Regions from separate parts of the Lysinibacillus sp. UGB7 genome, predicted to be linked through region 4. Evidence: riboswitches for the same ligand, from Rfam matches in the RefSeq annotation. Region 4 holds a riboswitch; each other region holds the start of a gene.
What was found. A riboswitch is a leader RNA that binds a small molecule or an ion and turns the genes downstream of it on or off. The one in region 4 is predicted to bind cobalamin.

Region 1 (4,127 bases), on a different contig from region 4:
TAAAGCAAATAATGACTTTGATTTTTCATATATCAATTGAGTCAGGCTTTAGCTTTAGTTCAACATATTGTCAGTCAAAACCGCCGTATAAACGGACCAAGGATGCGGTTGCTAAAGAAGCTGGTGGCGTGTGCTTATTTGATTCTAAAGGGCACGTTGAACAAACTTCGGTGTCACTAATATTTGTGGCAAAATTTTTGAAGCTGATGAAGTATTATCTACAAATAACCGCGCCTCATTTAAAATAATAAGTAAAAATGGACGTTTCTCAAATAAACTGGGAAATGTCCATTTTTCATCTTTTGACTTAATACATCCAGCTTTCTATTGTGTGTTCCTATGTACATGCCAATATAATTTCACATTTATATAATTGAACTTTCTTTCAAAGCTTTTTTTGTGAATTGTTCAGACACATATGTTAAGTACGGTTTTCCTGTCAACGGGTGTACTTGAATATCTGCATATACACCAAATACCTCTCTTAGTAAAGTTGGTGTGAGCACTTCTGCTGGCGTTCCATAGTGTACGATTCTTCCCTGCTGTAACACATAAATAGTATCGCAATACATAGCAGCGATATTCAAATCGTGTAGCGCTGCCACTACAGTCAAATGTAGTGTTTGAATTAAATCCATCAGTTGTAATTGGTGCTGAATATCTAAATGATTCGTTGGTTCATCTAGAATAATCACCTGTGCTTGTTGAGCGAGAGCACGAGCAACCATCACTCGTTTCTTTTCTCCTCCTGAAAGAGAGCTAAAGCTACGGGTTTCTAAATGGGCAATACCCGTTTGCGATAATGCTTCTTTGACAATTTGAAAGTCATCTTCATGGTCAAGTTCAAACAATTTTTTATGAGGAGTTCTTCCCATGCTAACCAGATCTCGTACTTGAAAATCGAATAATACAGGAGTTTCCTGACTAACAACAGCTAGATTTTTTGCAATAGTTTTACTCGTTTGCTTCAAAATGTCTTTCTCGTTCAGTAAAACCGTTCCACTTTCTGGCTTTAATAGACGATACATATTTTTTAAAAGTGTTGATTTTCCACTGCCATTGGGACCAATTAAGCCGACAAATTGCTTTTCTTTTATTTGAATGCTCACCTCATGTAAAATACGCTGATCATGAATGGAGAATGATACTTGTTTCGCTTCTAATGTCATATGTTTTAGTCTCCTTCACCGAAAGAATAATTGTTACGACGCAGTAACCAAATGAAAAATGGCCCTCCACAAAATGCAGTAATAATACCAATTGGCATTTCCTCTGGCGCAATTAGTATTCGTGCAAGCGCATCTGCCCAAACTAAGAAAATCGCTCCTAATAAAGCACTAATGGGGATAACATATTTATAATTTGAACCTATAATTAACCGGACAATATGTGGAATAATCAAGCCAACAAACCCAATCGAGCCACTTACAGCAACAAGTACGCCTGTAAGTAGAGATACAAGAACAACAAGTTGTATTCGGAATTGTTGTAGATTAACACCTAATGTTACTGCTGCCTCTTCTCCAAGTAGAAGCAAATTCAAATTCCGATAATGGAGCCAAAGCAAGGCAAAGACAACGACAAAAATAATTGTTGGGATGAGTAGATTATTCCATTTAGCACCTGCTAGACTCCCTAGCATCCAGTACATTACTGCTTTCATGCCACCCTCTTGCTTCGACATCATTAATATAAAATTCGAAGTGGCTGATAAAATAAATGATACGGCCATTCCTGCTAGTAACAAGCGAAAGATAGAAATTCGCCCACCTACACGTGATAAGAAAAACACTAATACAATCGCTAGTAAAGAGCCTAAAAACGCAGCGATAGAAAGTGCGTATATGCCTAAAAATGAAAAGGCGCCTAAAATTATGACCGCCGTAGCCCCAACTGTTGCACCAGATGAAACCCCTAAAATATACGGATCCGCAATTGAATTACGAACGAGTGCTTGGATGGCAGCACCAGCAATAGCTAATCCTCCCCCAACGATTGCGGCAAGTAAAACACGTGGCACACGAATTTGCCAAATAATAATTTCTTGTGAGCGACTCCAATCTTGCTCTATCCAATTTTGGACAAGTGGAATTTTTGAAAGGATAACTTTCCAAACATACAACGGTGTTATAGAAACGGAACCAATCATGATGGCGAAAGTAATTGAAATGAATAGCAATAGGAGAAGCAGGATAGAAAGTAAGATAAATTTATTCTTTGGGAACAGGTACTGTTTCTTCATCTGTTTATTAACTCCTAGTCAAAAATGATAGATGTGAAGCAATAAAAAAAGGTATTCTACGCAAAAAATTTGCATAGAAATACCCTCGAATAAACAAAAGTAAGAAATGTATCCTTCAATTGTCCGTAATTGCTTGCATCCTCGTGGGCATTACAGGTAACAACTAATTGGCAGGTCTCCTGGCTTCGATTCATCATTGCTATGACAGCCTTCCCATTTAAAAAACAGTGGCTTATATATCATAGAATTCCTCGTTACAGTTGCGGGACAGCACCGGATTTACACCGATTTCCCTTTTAAGTGACGCTTTAAAAGGCATCACACCAATAGTATCTGAAATATTAAAATTATGACGATTCTAACATACATAATTATAGTAGTCTATACATATTTTATCTTTTTACCATATCTAAACCATGTATCTCCTCGCTAAACAGGGAATTTTACGTTAACTTAATTTATTTATAAAGTTGACACAAAGTTTTTATTTTCTTAAAATATCACTAACAACTTTACTAAAAAGAGGAGATATTATGACAACAGTAGCTGAACATGGACATCATAAATTAAGAACAGTCGACCTGGCCTACATTGGCTTATTTTCTACATTGATGATGATTGGTGCAAATATTACTTCCTTTGCACCTTTCATGGTAGTTGGAAGCGTGCCTATCACATTACAGACGTTTTTTGCTATTTTAGCAGGACTTATTCTTGGTAGTAGAAAAGGAGCGCTCGCCTGTACCGTCTATATGTGTATCGGTTTAGCAGGGGCACCTGTATTTGCTCGTTTCGGAGGGGGTTTTGGACAAATTTTAAGCCCGACATTCGGCTTTATCGTAACTTTTATTTTAGCAGCCTTTATCGCAGGGCTTATAATAGAAAAAAGTGCTACGAAAAAAAGCTATGTCATAGCCGCACTAAGTGCAATGACCATTAATTATTTACTTGGTACAAACTGGATGTATTTTGCTTATAAACTATGGGCTAGTGCACCTGAAGGATTCACCTATAAAATGGCATGGCTTTGGATGATGCCACCATTGCCAAAGGATATTATCTTAGCCGTATTCGCTGGTATTTTCGCATATCGTGTGGAAAAAGTGCTGAAAATTATTGCGGTGAAATAATACGAAACCTATTTTGATAAAAACTCCACTCAATAACTTTAGAGAGTGGAGTTTCAGACTATAGACATACTCAAAGTTGAGTTTTTACAGTAAGTCTTATTTTTTAAAAAATAGAAGTTTCTATAAGAACCCGTTGATTTTCGCTACGGCGGACGCTTTTCGCGGGCATGGCTTCAGTCCATCATTTATTTCAACAAAGTGACAAGTAACAAATCTATGCACGATGTAAAGAGACGATTGAACGCGTATGTGCGGATGCGAAGAAAAGTATGGTATGCGTTGGACAACCTTTCGAAGGATTAAAAAATTGTCCATGCAGGCGGTACTTACTTTTACTGCTATGGATTTGAAGAAGCTAGTTTATGGTCATAGCAAAGTTCTAAAGTGGCAGAAGTTGGTTAAACGTAGCGTAATACTGTCGTTAATAGTGGCTATTTGTAACTACTATTTCTGATAAAGCTTCAAAAGGTATTCGGAATGTGATCATTCCGAATACCTTTTGTCGTCAATCTGAAACTCCACTCTAGAGTGGAACTTTACTATTTATAAAATAGATATGATATGCAGTCTTCATCCATAATTTCTGCACATTTATTTGCTACATTTACGGCAAATGAAGAAGGAGGAATTGGCTTTGAAACTACAAAAAAAATGGCGTGTAGGCTTACTGACGGTAGTTGCCGTTCTGGTATTATCCGCGTGCTCAGAAAATACAGCCGATACAAAAAAAGAAAGCAAGGCTGAACAACAAAGTG
Region 2 (4,127 bases), on a different contig from region 4:
GTTCTGCGCCTCATGTTTGTCCCGATAATCAAAAATCGTTTTCACACCTAGTGTCTCAAAACGTTCTTTATCCGCCAACGTCATTTTTCCAAGTGCTGCCGAACGATAGATCAAGCCTTTTTTGACAGTACGCCCATCCTTTGTTTTATAGCCACCCATATCGCGGAAATTATAGACTGCTTCAAACGGAATAACCTTCATGTCAAACTGTGTCATCCACTACGCCTCCCTTATATTAGCAATCACCTTATCCTCTATTCTATAGAACCAATAAGGATAATACCAATTTTCACACTAATGCATTTCTGCACACAGCAATGCCTTTTCAGAATCACTAAACATCTATGCGTACGTAAAAACGGCTTCTAAAAGTAAATGCTGTGTGCACGCCAGCCGATCGGTGCGCTGCTGAACCTGAGCAGTTCTCGCCTTTACCCGAGCGCTTCTCGTCATTTCCTGATGTAATTGGGGCGGGGTATGATTCATAACATATCAAAAAGCCGTCCTAACTTATGGGACGGCTTTAAAAAGTCTTCAATTATTGAAATAACTCAGGATAGACAACTTTGGCTACTAGCTCAACCGCTTCGCCGATACGTGGACCAGGTCGACTGGATATATCAGCATCTATATAAAACACAACTTTGTTTTGAATGGCTGTAATCGTATTCCAACCATTGCGTGCAATGATTTCTGCCACAGGGTCTTCGCCGTAATTTACAGTTGTTAGAATGACTTCAGGGTTTTTAGCAATGACGTTTTCCTCAGAAACCTTTACCCAATCCTTTTTGTCAGCAAATACATTGTTCACTTTAGCCGCATTTAAAATTTCTTGTTGGAATGTACCTGAACCTGCTGTATAAATCTCTGGCTTCGGACTAATTTCCAAGTAAACATTTTTTTGTTTTTCTACATCTTTTACTTTTGCTTGAACATCAGCTATTTTAGCCTTGATGTCTTCATTTAGTTGATCACCTTTATCCTCAACACCCATGACAGTAGCAATTTGTTCAATATCTCCATAAACATCTTCAAATGAAGCTGCTGATTTAATAACAAATACTTTCACACCTGCATCTTCAAGTCCTTTTAACGCATCAACTTTACCATCAGTAGTGTAAGCAATCACCACATCCGGTTTTAATGACACAATGCGCTCGCTATTAAACGTCATAGAATCTGAAACACGTTCAATGTTCTGTGCTTCTGCTGGATATGTATCATATTCTGTAGCGCCTACGATTTTATCACCCGCACCTAATGCAAATAAAATTTCTGTATTGCTTGGCTGTAAAGACACAATAGTTTTTGGTACAGCATCAAATGTCACTTCTACACCACGATCATCTGTCACTTTATAGCCTGTTTCTTCAGCTGTATTTACTTCCTTCGATGTGTCCCCACTTTTCGCTTCATCAGTTGTACCGCAACCTACTAGGACAAGCGCTAACATTAAAATCGAAAGCCATTGAAAATTAACGAATTTCTTCACTTCACTCAATCTCCTTTTTCTTTTTCATTGGGTATGATTTACTTATAAACGGAATTTCAGCAATTCCTGCCTGTTGATTCATGTATACAGCCATAACGAAAAATACATTGGCCAGTAATCCTAAATAATCGAAAAGAATGGCTGGTACTTCTCGCTCCTCTGACACTTTGTGCAAGGCACGGTATGATTTTTTTGCTTCACTTCGACATAGATGAAGTGCAGCGGCAGCCTCCGTCCCTTGTGGTAAAACAAAGTTTTGAATTTCATCTCTAACATGTTCAACGTAAAAATCATAACGATCGCTCAGCCATGCTAAATCTCCATCAGTTACAGCTAATTTGCCACGTACTGAACCATTCACATGATAAGCCATTGGCAAAATTGCCATCAAATCGACCGCAACAACCTCAACTGTTTCTTTCTTTACAGCAGCCAAGGCTACGCCCACATGCGTTGTTAGGCTATCTGTTCGAATCTCATAATCGACCGTCGATACTTTTTCACGCATAAACGGATAACATGAATAACGCGCATCTTTTTTCAATCCTGAAACCCCACTTTCTTTCGTGAAAATATTCCTACTGGATTTGAGCTAAACGTGCATAAAAAAAACGCCCTCCCCCATTAATAGTGGAACGACGAAAATGCATAAGTAGCGTCGCTGTGACACGACATTGCCTATGTATTTGCCGCATATCCTCCTAACTTCCGAAGAGTACTTATACGCTCAAATAAAGATCGGTCTCCTGGCTTGTACAGTTCACTACCTTGTATGTAGCTATGTTATCATAATAACCTTCCCATCTACTAAAGTTATGAATCTTCGACAGTGGCTTATTTTTATGATTTTTTCTGCACTTACAGTTGCGGAAACAGCTCCGGTTTTACACCGAATTCCCGATTATGCTATGGACTAGCACCCTTATTCTGCAAGAATTATTCACTTGTAAAGCAGTTTATCATAGATTGTGATGAAAAAGTAGTTGCGAAATTGCAGAAAACTCGCTCAAAAACATACAGAACCTAGCACTATTTCCACATAACGATTAGCTATTTGTAGTTCTCCCCTGAAAATTCTATAATAATTACTGACTATAATATTTTTTCGATAACTTGTTCAATATCTAGTTGTGAATCAGTCGGTTCAAAGCGCGCAATCGTTTTACCATTGCCATCTACTAAGAACTTTGTAAAGTTCCAGCGAATATTACGACCATCTAAAAAACTAGGTGCTATTTGGAAAATAGCTTGCGCCAACATTTTTTCTTGCATATTTGCCTTCCCAAATTCGCGAAAACCCACTTCATGTTTTAAATAATTGAATAACGGATGTGTCGTCTCACCGTTTACTTGCACTAATTCAAAAATTGGGAACGTCACACCGTAGTTAATCTTGCAAAGTTGTGTTGTTTCCTCGCCATCTTCAGGATTTTGATTGTCAAATTGATCACAAGGAAAACCTAAAACAACGAAATTATTCTCGCCATATTTTTCATACATTTTTTGCAAATCCTCAAGCTGATAGGTAAAACGACATTGGTTTGCTGTGTTGACAATTAGCATAGGCTTTCCACGATAGGTTTCCATTGATAAAATTTCACCATTTGGCTTTTTCACTAAATAATTATAAATACTCATTTTTTAAACCCCTTTTATATTTTTTATGATTATAGCAATAAACCCTATTTTCTCCAATAAAAGAGGTTTAACATAAAAAAATAGCCATTACGCTTGTTTAACGAATGGCTGTCTTATATTTCTTTTTATATTTTGCATCTTGCTCTTCTTCAATTAATCTCTGTGCAATTTCCAATAGCTTCTTGTCGCTTGTGGCATCAAACAACTTTTTAAAGGATACAATAATATCATATCGAATGAGTGTCGAATGTTTCTCATCAATACATGTTTGGAATCTTTTTGCTAAATACGAAACAACTAAATCCCTTTGCACCTGTCCCGCAAGACCAATTTGCCAAATTGCTTGCAGACTATGTCTAGCTGTTACGGTTTTATCATCATATGTTACTGCCCAGATTTTCAAAAAATCTTCTAATACACGTTCTTCTGGATCACTTTTTGCCGCCAATGCGCATAAAAACTGTACTGCCCGCGCACGTACATGTCCATCTTTATATGTAAGGGCTTGAACGAGCTGCTCCCAGACTGCGTATGTCCAATCAACTGGTTCTTGCATAATTTTCATCAATTCTTCGTAAGACTCGAATTGGATTTCACGGTCATGCTCTGTTAATTTACTAAAAAGTTGCAAAATCTCTTTTTCCATGATTCATCCCTACCTTTATTCTGTCAGAACGTTATAAAATTTTAAATTTTTTATGTTACACTTAACTTAATTTATAGCAAGAAGGAGAGTTTATGAATAAATCTATTACCCGAAAGTTGATTTTACGAACGCTTGTGATTATATGTCTAATAGTTGCGGCATATTTTATCATACCAGTCTCCGTGCCTATTATATTGGCGGGGATTACGGCTTTTTTCTTAGAGCCAATAGTTATGTTTTTTAAACGTAAGTGGAAAATGTCACGTAAAATTGCAGTCGCCTTCATTTACATAATGAGCGTTATCTTTATTTCTATTATTTGTTACTTTACTATTACACAGCTCATGTCGC
Region 3 (4,127 bases), on a different contig from region 4:
GATGCCACTGATTACCTTCAGCAACGTCGATTTGCCACTACCATTTGGTCCTAAAATGCCGAGTATCTTCCCCTTTTCAACTGTAAAGCTTACATCTTTGACAATCGGTACGCTTTCATAGCCACCTGATAAATGTTCAACAATAATCATACGCGTACCCCCTTGCTTCTTCGTTGCTTATAGAAAATATACGAAAAAACAGGTGCGCCAATAAACGCAGTAATAACACCAATTGGCAACTCACGTGGCACGATAATCGTACGTGACACTAAATCACAAATAATAAGCAATGTAGCTCCATTTAAAAAAGATAATGGCAATAGATGACGGTGATCTGAACCCCAAATCATCCGTGTCATATGCGGTACCACTAAACCAACAAACCCAATTGTTCCAGAAACCGCAACCGCTGCTCCTGTCAGCATAGAGCCGCCAGCTAAAATCAAATATTTACTACGTTTCACATTAACCCCTAAATGCTTCGCGCGCTCTTCTCCATACAAAAGAACATTTAACTCTCTTCTTTGCGTCCAAAGCATCGTCGAGCCAATCACAACAAACGGTGCAATCATTTGCACATATGGCCATCCACGCATGGATACCGAACCAAGTAGCCAGCCGATAATTTGTCGTAACTCCTCACCAGTTAAAGCAATCATTAACGAAATAAGAGAACCTAAAAACGAACTAAAAATAACGCCCGTTAAAATGAGTGTTTCCATTTTTAGTGACCGGTCAACTAACCTAGCAAAGCTCATAACAGCTACCATTGTTAACACCGCACCAATCATACTAAAAGTTGGCAATGTGTATAGGCCAACAACTGGAATAGAAATACCAAAAAACAACGTCATAACTGCCCCTACAGACGCTCCAGACGAAACACCCAATGTATATGGATCTGCTAGAGGATTTTTCAATAAACCTTGAAATGCTGCCCCTGCAATCGCAAGGGACGCCCCTACAAGTCCTGCCAACATGACACGTGGCATGCGAATTTTCCACAAAATATTGGCAGCTGTTTCATTTGCCGCCTTATTCCACAATACTTCTAGTGGAATGTGAACCGAGCCTATCGATACGCCACACCAAATGCTAATGATTAGAAGCGTAATCGCTGTGACATAGGCAAAAATTATTCTACTCACTCGAAAGCCTCTGGGTAGATGGCTTTAGCTAATTCTTCAAGACCATCAGCTAAACGTGGACCCTGACGACTTGTCATATTTTCATCTACTTGCACAATCGCATTATTTTTCACGGCAGTAATTGTATCAAATCCAGCACGTTGGGGAATTTTCGTTAAAATATCTGGTACATAATTATATGTCACCACAATGACATCTGGATTTTTTGCAATGATTTGTTCAGCATCAATTTTGTACCAGTCACTCGTATCAGCCGCTATATTTTCTGCATGGATCATGTCTAGCATTTCCTGCATAAATGTATTCTTACCAGGTGTATAAATTTCTGGTTCATCAGATGTCTCTACAAAGACTTTCTTTGACTCCACGTCCTTCAATTTCGCTTGCACTTCTTCAGTTTTTGTTTTCATATTTGCTATCATTTTTTCAGCTTCTGATGATTTCCCAGTTGCACGCCCTAATTGCTCAATTGTGGTATATGTCTCATTAAAGTTATCTGCGTTTGCTACAACATATACCTTGACATCAGCTGCTTCTAGTTGCTCTATTGCACCTTTTAGAGACGCAATCCCTGACTCATGCGCAAAAACGATATCTGGTGAAAGTGCAATAATTTGTTCAATATTAAACTCCGTACTGCCTACTTTCTCTTTGTCAGCCGCCTCTGCTGGAAAATCATCATAATCATTGACACCAACAATTTCATCATTTAAACCAAGTCCAAATAAAATTTCCGTATTACTTGGTATCAGCGATATAATTCTCTCTGGTGGTGCTTCTAGTGTAATATCATTACCAGTAACATCTGTCATCGTAAGCGGGAATGTTGCTTCTTCTACTTGCGGGGTTGCCTGTTGCTCTGATGCAGGATTGTCGTTTTTCGTGTCCTTGCTATTACATGCCGCAAGTAAGCCCATTGCTAGAAATGCTGACAATCCTATTTTCCAATACTTTTTCACTGTAAATCCTCCCTAATTAACCTGTCTGTGCGCATATTTTATCGCTCTGTTTTTTTGATTTATCGATAAACTTTTGCATTTTATCGCCCCACTTTGAGAATTTATCGCCCACAATCTTTAATTTATCGAAACAACCTTATAAAACTGAAAACACCCCTCATCACAAAAGATGAGGGGCGTGTTTGCACATAAATACATACGCAAAATTCCACCACCCTATCCTCGTAGGCTGTATCGTGTTGCTCTATAAAGGCAGGTCTCCTGGCTCGTGTGCTATTCGTTTTTTCATGCCTTCCCGAAAGATGTTCAGTGGCGTAGATTGAAAAAACTCACACTTACAGTGGCGGGACCGCGTCGGAATTACACCGATTTCCCTTTTCACTTTACTTAGTAAAGAACCTTTATAATATTCAGTTGTTTTCATTATACATGAAAATAGAATGATATAACGATAAACCTTACACAGATAAAGCCGTCTCAATGACTTTGAGACGGCTCACTATAGCTAGATGATTTCCGCAAAATACTGCACAGTTTTCATAGGGGCACCGATTTCACGCAATGCCCATGTGTCCTCTAAATAGATGTCTGCGAGCATTTCATATTTGCCACCAAATTTTTCTGCCCATTCTACTGCTACGACGCTTTCATATAAATGTGCCATTTTCTCTGCCACTTTTTTTGCCTCAAATGTTTTCATTGCTGTATCTAAGTGGCTGAAGGTTTGTAATGTCACTACTAACTTTTCAAGTTGCTCAGCTACAATTTGAAGCAATGGACTAGCAGTTAACTTCGCCAATCGCTCTTGCATGGCTTGAACAAACAATTCATGTGCCTGAAACTTATCCACTAAGCGAATAAGCTCTAATGCTAAAATATTGGCTGTCCCTTCCCACACTGTGAGTACTTGCGCATCTCTCAGTAAACGAGGCGTTACAAAATCTTCAATATAGCCATTTCCACCATGTAGTTCAATCGCTTCACTTGCATAATGCACGGCTTGCTCAGCTGTTTCTTTTTTCATGATTGCGATGTTCAAACGATTCATAATAATGTCCTGCTCATTGCCCTGACCACTTGTTACCTTATCGTACAATTGAATGACATCAAAGACAGTTGCAACCTCTACATGTAACTTTGCTGCAAATTTCCCTAATGTATCTTTAATCATAGGATATTGTGTTAACGGCTGCCCGAATGCATGGCGATTTGTTACATAATGCTTCGCTTCTAAATACCCTCGGCGCATAATACCAATCGAGGCAACAGCATTGCAAATTCTAGACAAATTAAGCGCTTCCAACATATAATAAATCCCTTTATTTGGCTCACCAACGACATATGCAAGTGCTCCATCGAACTCAACTTCCCCTGATGGTACCGCCTTGACACCTAGCTTATCCTTCAAACGTCGAATCCGAAGATTATTGATGGAACCATCCTCTTGATGCCAAGGTACGGCAAAGAGCGTTAAACCTTTGGATCCTTTTGGTGCATCCTCCATACGTGCTAATACCATTGCAACGCCACACATCCCTGCATTCGATGCAAAGTATTTCTCACCGTATAATCGATATTCATTCCCATCCAGTACTGCATTGACAACGTTTGCTCCAACATCAGAGCCCCCCTGTCGCTCAGTTAAAAATGTGGCTCCCTCATAAAGCGGCGTATTACCTGTCGCGCAAACATGTGGTAAAAAACGTGACTTCACTTCATCGCTCGCATAATGGTCGAGTAAATACGCTGTAGCCATCGTTAAAGTTACTGGACAATAGAAACCGGGCTCTGCATGAGACAGTAAATAACCCTGCGCAAAGCTATACACATAATTACCTTTCCTACCTAGTTGTGGAATCTCCTTATGCACATACCCTACTATACCTGTGTTATACGTTTCTTCGATTGTTCTTTTATAGCCGTCATTAACCCATATTTCTGATACTTCGTCACCATATGCGTTATATCTTTGTAGTCGAGGTTCGCCTGCTCTGTCGGTATGCTTTGCTCTTACATCAAT
Region 4 (4,127 bases):
TTACCTTCTGCAATACGTACGCGACTCAAATAATCTGCAACGGCCAAAATACCACCTAAATTATCAGAAGGATGTCCCCATTCAGCCGCCAGCCATGTATCATTGTAATCTAACCAACGAATCATGCATCCAATATTGAAAGCCCCTTTCACTGGATCAAGGACATAAGAAGTTCCTGGGACACGTGAACCATTTGGAACTACTGTACCTTGAACAACAGGTCCAAGGAGTTTCGTACATTCTGGGTACTGTAAGGCCAAAATGCCGCAACCCAAAGTATCTAGTAAAACATAGCGTGCAGTTTCATATGCTTCTTCACTTGTAATGTTAGTATTTAATACATAATCCGCGATATCTGTTAATAATTGATCTGTCGTAGATATTTCATTCGTTTTAATCATCTTATCTTCCTTTCAACGCATGTATTTGATATACTAGTATGCCAATGGACATTGGTCAGAATGTCCATCAGCTTTAAGGCGAGTTGTTAAACGTTGATTACACTGTTAGTTCTTCAAGGTTATGACGCTCGCCAATATAAGTGACACGAGGTCTAAACAACCTATTATTCTCATGCTGTTCAATCACATGAGCACATAAGCCGACAGTACGTGAGCTAAAGAAAATTGGCGTATACATTTCAATAGGCAATCCAAGCATGTAATATACGGGAGCTGCGTAATAATCTAAATTTGGATACAATCCTTTTTCCTGCACCATCATTTTTTCACCGACTTCACACATGCGATATAATAGATCATCTCCTTGCTCTATACATAATTTGTGTAAAGCCTCTTTCATAATTTGCGCTCTTGGGTCCATTTTTTTCATATACACACGATGGCCAAAGCCCATAATCTTTTCTTTGTTCTGCAGTTTATTTTTCAGCAATGTTTCAAAGCCTTCCACTGTCTTGGCTTCAAGAAGCATATACATCACTGCCTCGTTCGCTCCGCCATGCAAATTTCCTTTCAATGATGCTACAGCTCCAGTTAAAGCACCGTACAAATCAGATTGTGTAGAGGCAATGACACGGGCCGTAAACGTTGAATTGGGCATCTCATGTTCACTATATAAAACGAGCGATTGATCAAAGATTTCTTCTTCTAACGCAGTTGGTTTTCTTCCAGTAATCATGTAATAAAAATTGGCACTATAAGAAAGCTGACTATCTGTCTCTACGACCTCTTGACCATTCAACACACGATAGCTATTCGCTACGATATTTGGCATACCGCCTAAAAGCCTAAATGCTCGCTTCAAATTCATTTCAGTAGACCGATCATGGATTTGCTGATCGTAGCCTGCTAATATAGAAATACCTGTTCTAAGCCCATCCATAGCATGTGTCCCATTAGGTAATAACTTGAAAATTTGAAAAATCTCTTGTGGAACTTGATAACTTGATTTCAAAATGTCCTGTAACTCACCCCGTTGCTCAGTAGTCGGTATTTCTCCATGCAACAATAAGTACACAATGTCTAAATACGAATATCTCTGTGATAATTCAATCAAATCATAGCCCCTTATGACAATTTGACTTTGTACAGTATCTAAAAAAGATAATTTCGTCTCAGCGGCAATAATGCCATCGAGACCTGGTGAATAGTTTAACTCAATACATCCAACCCCTTTGTTTTATCATTCTTGTAAGCGTTCACATTCATCGACAAAAGAACAACAAAAAAACAACTTCTACCCCTTTTAGAAGTTGTTAATCTACAAAAACATGACAGAGCAAAAAACAGTGAATTTAAACGAATTCACAACCATCATACAGTAGCTAACACCCCCTATCCTCGTAGGTAAATTGATGCTTTCTTTAGTGGCAGGTCTCCTGACTTATGATCAACGTTACAATAACACCTTCCCATTTTGACAATCAAAACAGTGGTATTGTTATCTAACTCCCAAATACAGTTGCGGGACAGTGTTGGACTCTCACCAACTTCCCTTTTAATCAAATGAAATATATTCATTTGAACCACCAAAATTTAGCATATTCAATTTGTCTTTCAACCTTAACATAGAGGCTCAAAAACAAGCAATATAGACAAAATTCAGAAAAAACAAATAACTAAAAACTATTCTTCTTATTCAAAAGACTATTCTACATTTTTTAGCATTATTTCTCACAAAAAAGATTATTATTCCCTCGATTGAAAATGATTCAATTAACTTAATACTCAATGAATGTACGTACATACATTCGCTATAAATATATTAGTCGTTAACTAATCAACTTTTATATATGTTTTTTCTCTATCCTACGTCAAGGTATTTCTTGGAATATAACAGGGCCTAATGTTAGTTAAATTACTTTGAAATCTTTTCATTTTACTGTGAGTACAGCTTTTCGAAATACTTAGCAAGCGCATCTAACAAAAGATCAAGACTATTAACTTTTATTCTATCTTGTTGACCTTTTACTAGGGAATTTAAAGGTTTCTTATTTAATAAAGCAGAACTATTTATAATAACAATTATTAGGAGGAGAAAATTTGGGATACATCTCAGAATTACGGAAATTTATTGGTAGTAGACCAATTATAAGCGTTGGGGCAACGATACTTGTGGTAAATGAGAAAAGGAAGATTCTTTTTCAATATCGTTCAGATACATTGAATTGGGGGTTACCTGGCGGCTCAATGGAACTAAGTGAAACTTTAGAAGAAGTTGCTTCTCGTGAACTGAAAGAAGAAACGGGACTTGTAGCAAATCAGTTTGAATTGATAGGTGTTTTTTCTGGCCCACATTATTACTTTCAGTATCCAAATGGAGATAAAACATATAGTGTAATTCATCTATTTCGTGCAATAAATGTAAGTGGAATGTTAGAAATGAATGATGGAGAGAGTCTTAATCTAAAATATTTCAGTAAAAATGAACTCCCAGAAAAGATTGAAAAAAGAGCAAAAGCACTTATAGAAAAAATGGGAGATCAATTGTGGGATTTAGATAGCTCTTTTTGAAGCTAATTACCACTTAAATGGCATTATCTTAAACATCAATTCTAAAACCCATACAAAACATTTTGTATAGGGGAGAATACGGCGGCTACTCCAGCGGGAAAAGCAAGCGAACCGAGACCCTGGACTGAACTTTTATGGAACGAAGGCTAAAAGCGTCACGTCCTGTGACAACACCTTCGTGACCAACATCTTGTTGCTGACGCTTCGCTTTCGCACATAAAAACACCTGTTGCTGACGCTTCGCTTTCGCACATAAAAACACCTGTTGCCTCGAAGCGGCTCGGTGCTTGCCCGCAGAAAGCGTTCGCCTGTAGCGAATATACCTATGTAATAGGAACAATTACTTTATTTTCTTTCACAATATTTTTCTTTATTGACATGAAAATGAATTGTGAAATTGATTCTCATAAATAATTTTAACAATTCTTCCTTTTTCACTCTTATACAAAATTAAAGGGACAAACATTTTAATTTTGTTCATCCCAAAAGTCCTTACTAAAACTCGTATTCGCATGATATTTCCCGACTGGCTTTGCAATATCTGAACCACGAATAATTGCACCTTTTCCAAATTTCTGTTCTATTTGATCAACAAGCTTTATGATTGGTTCGTCTTTTATATACTCTTCAAAGTTAAAGAATGTTAGCTGCTGTGTCGTTTCTTTAATGTCACTGACATTAGAGACGGTGACACCAAGTAATCGAACAGGCTCTTCATTCCAATTCTTAGCAAATAGATCCCAGGCTTGTTCCACTATATCATCTTTCGAAAAGATCGCATTATTTATAGATTTGCTTCGAGTATACGTCTCCCAATCAGCTGTACGAATCATAACACTCACAGTGACACCGGCAAGTTTCTTTGCCTTTAGTCTTTCTGCTACCTTTTCAGAAAGTGTTGAAATTATTTTATATAATTCATCTCTGTCAGTCGTATCATGAGACAACGTTGTTGAATTACCTACACTTTTTGTATCGTATATTGCTTGTGGATCGACAGGTCTATCATCTTCGCCATTCGCTTTTTGCTTCATGCGCAGACCATTAATGCCAAAGTTTTGCTTTAATGTATATTCATCAGCAACAGCTAGTTCCTCTATTTTTTGAATACCTAACTTCTTTAATTTCTCTGCCGTACTTTTACCAATGCCATGC

Region 1: another riboswitch for cobalamin. It lies ahead of ACOMCU_RS23415 (FecCD family ABC transporter permease); the one in region 4 lies ahead of mmgD (citrate synthase).
Region 2: another riboswitch for cobalamin. It lies ahead of ACOMCU_RS15230 (hypothetical protein); the one in region 4 lies ahead of mmgD (citrate synthase).
Region 3: another riboswitch for cobalamin. It lies ahead of ACOMCU_RS10905 (helical backbone metal receptor); the one in region 4 lies ahead of mmgD (citrate synthase).

The regions. Positions count from the first base shown of each region.
Region 1 is NZ_JBMGUV010000037.1:846-4,972, reverse strand. Features, by position in the region: gene ACOMCU_RS23425 (DMT family transporter) at 1-3, shown strand, start outside; gene ACOMCU_RS23420 (ABC transporter ATP-binding protein) at 366-1,169, opposite strand; gene ACOMCU_RS23415 (FecCD family ABC transporter permease) at 1,175-2,242, opposite strand; cobalamin riboswitch at 2,394-2,585, opposite strand; gene ACOMCU_RS23410 (biotin transporter BioY) at 2,776-3,372, shown strand; partial or broken gene ACOMCU_RS23405 (transposase) at 3,582-3,826, shown strand; gene ACOMCU_RS23400 (YdhK family protein) at 4,007-4,127, shown strand, end outside.
Region 2 is NZ_JBMGUV010000016.1:11,103-15,229, reverse strand. Features, by position in the region: gene ACOMCU_RS15240 (tyrosine-protein phosphatase) at 1-216, opposite strand, end outside; gene ACOMCU_RS15235 (ABC transporter substrate-binding protein) at 539-1,492, opposite strand; gene ACOMCU_RS15230 (hypothetical protein) at 1,494-2,036, opposite strand; cobalamin riboswitch at 2,211-2,431, opposite strand; gene ACOMCU_RS15225 (glutathione peroxidase) at 2,585-3,130, opposite strand; gene ACOMCU_RS15220 (hypothetical protein) at 3,228-3,776, opposite strand; gene ytvI (sporulation integral membrane protein YtvI) at 3,869-4,127, shown strand, end outside.
Region 3 is NZ_JBMGUV010000010.1:11,467-15,593, reverse strand. Features, by position in the region: gene ACOMCU_RS10915 (adenosylcobinamide amidohydrolase) at 1-150, opposite strand, end outside; gene ACOMCU_RS10910 (FecCD family ABC transporter permease) at 147-1,148, opposite strand; gene ACOMCU_RS10905 (helical backbone metal receptor) at 1,145-2,107, opposite strand; cobalamin riboswitch at 2,341-2,525, opposite strand; gene ACOMCU_RS10900 (acyl-CoA dehydrogenase family protein) at 2,613-4,127, opposite strand, start outside.
Region 4 is NZ_JBMGUV010000008.1:116,351-120,477, reverse strand. Features, by position in the region: gene prpD (2-methylcitrate dehydratase) at 1-401, opposite strand, end outside; gene mmgD (citrate synthase) at 499-1,620, opposite strand; cobalamin riboswitch at 1,810-2,004, opposite strand; gene ACOMCU_RS09605 (NUDIX hydrolase) at 2,502-2,972, shown strand; gene ACOMCU_RS09600 (DNA polymerase IV) at 3,440-4,127, opposite strand, start outside.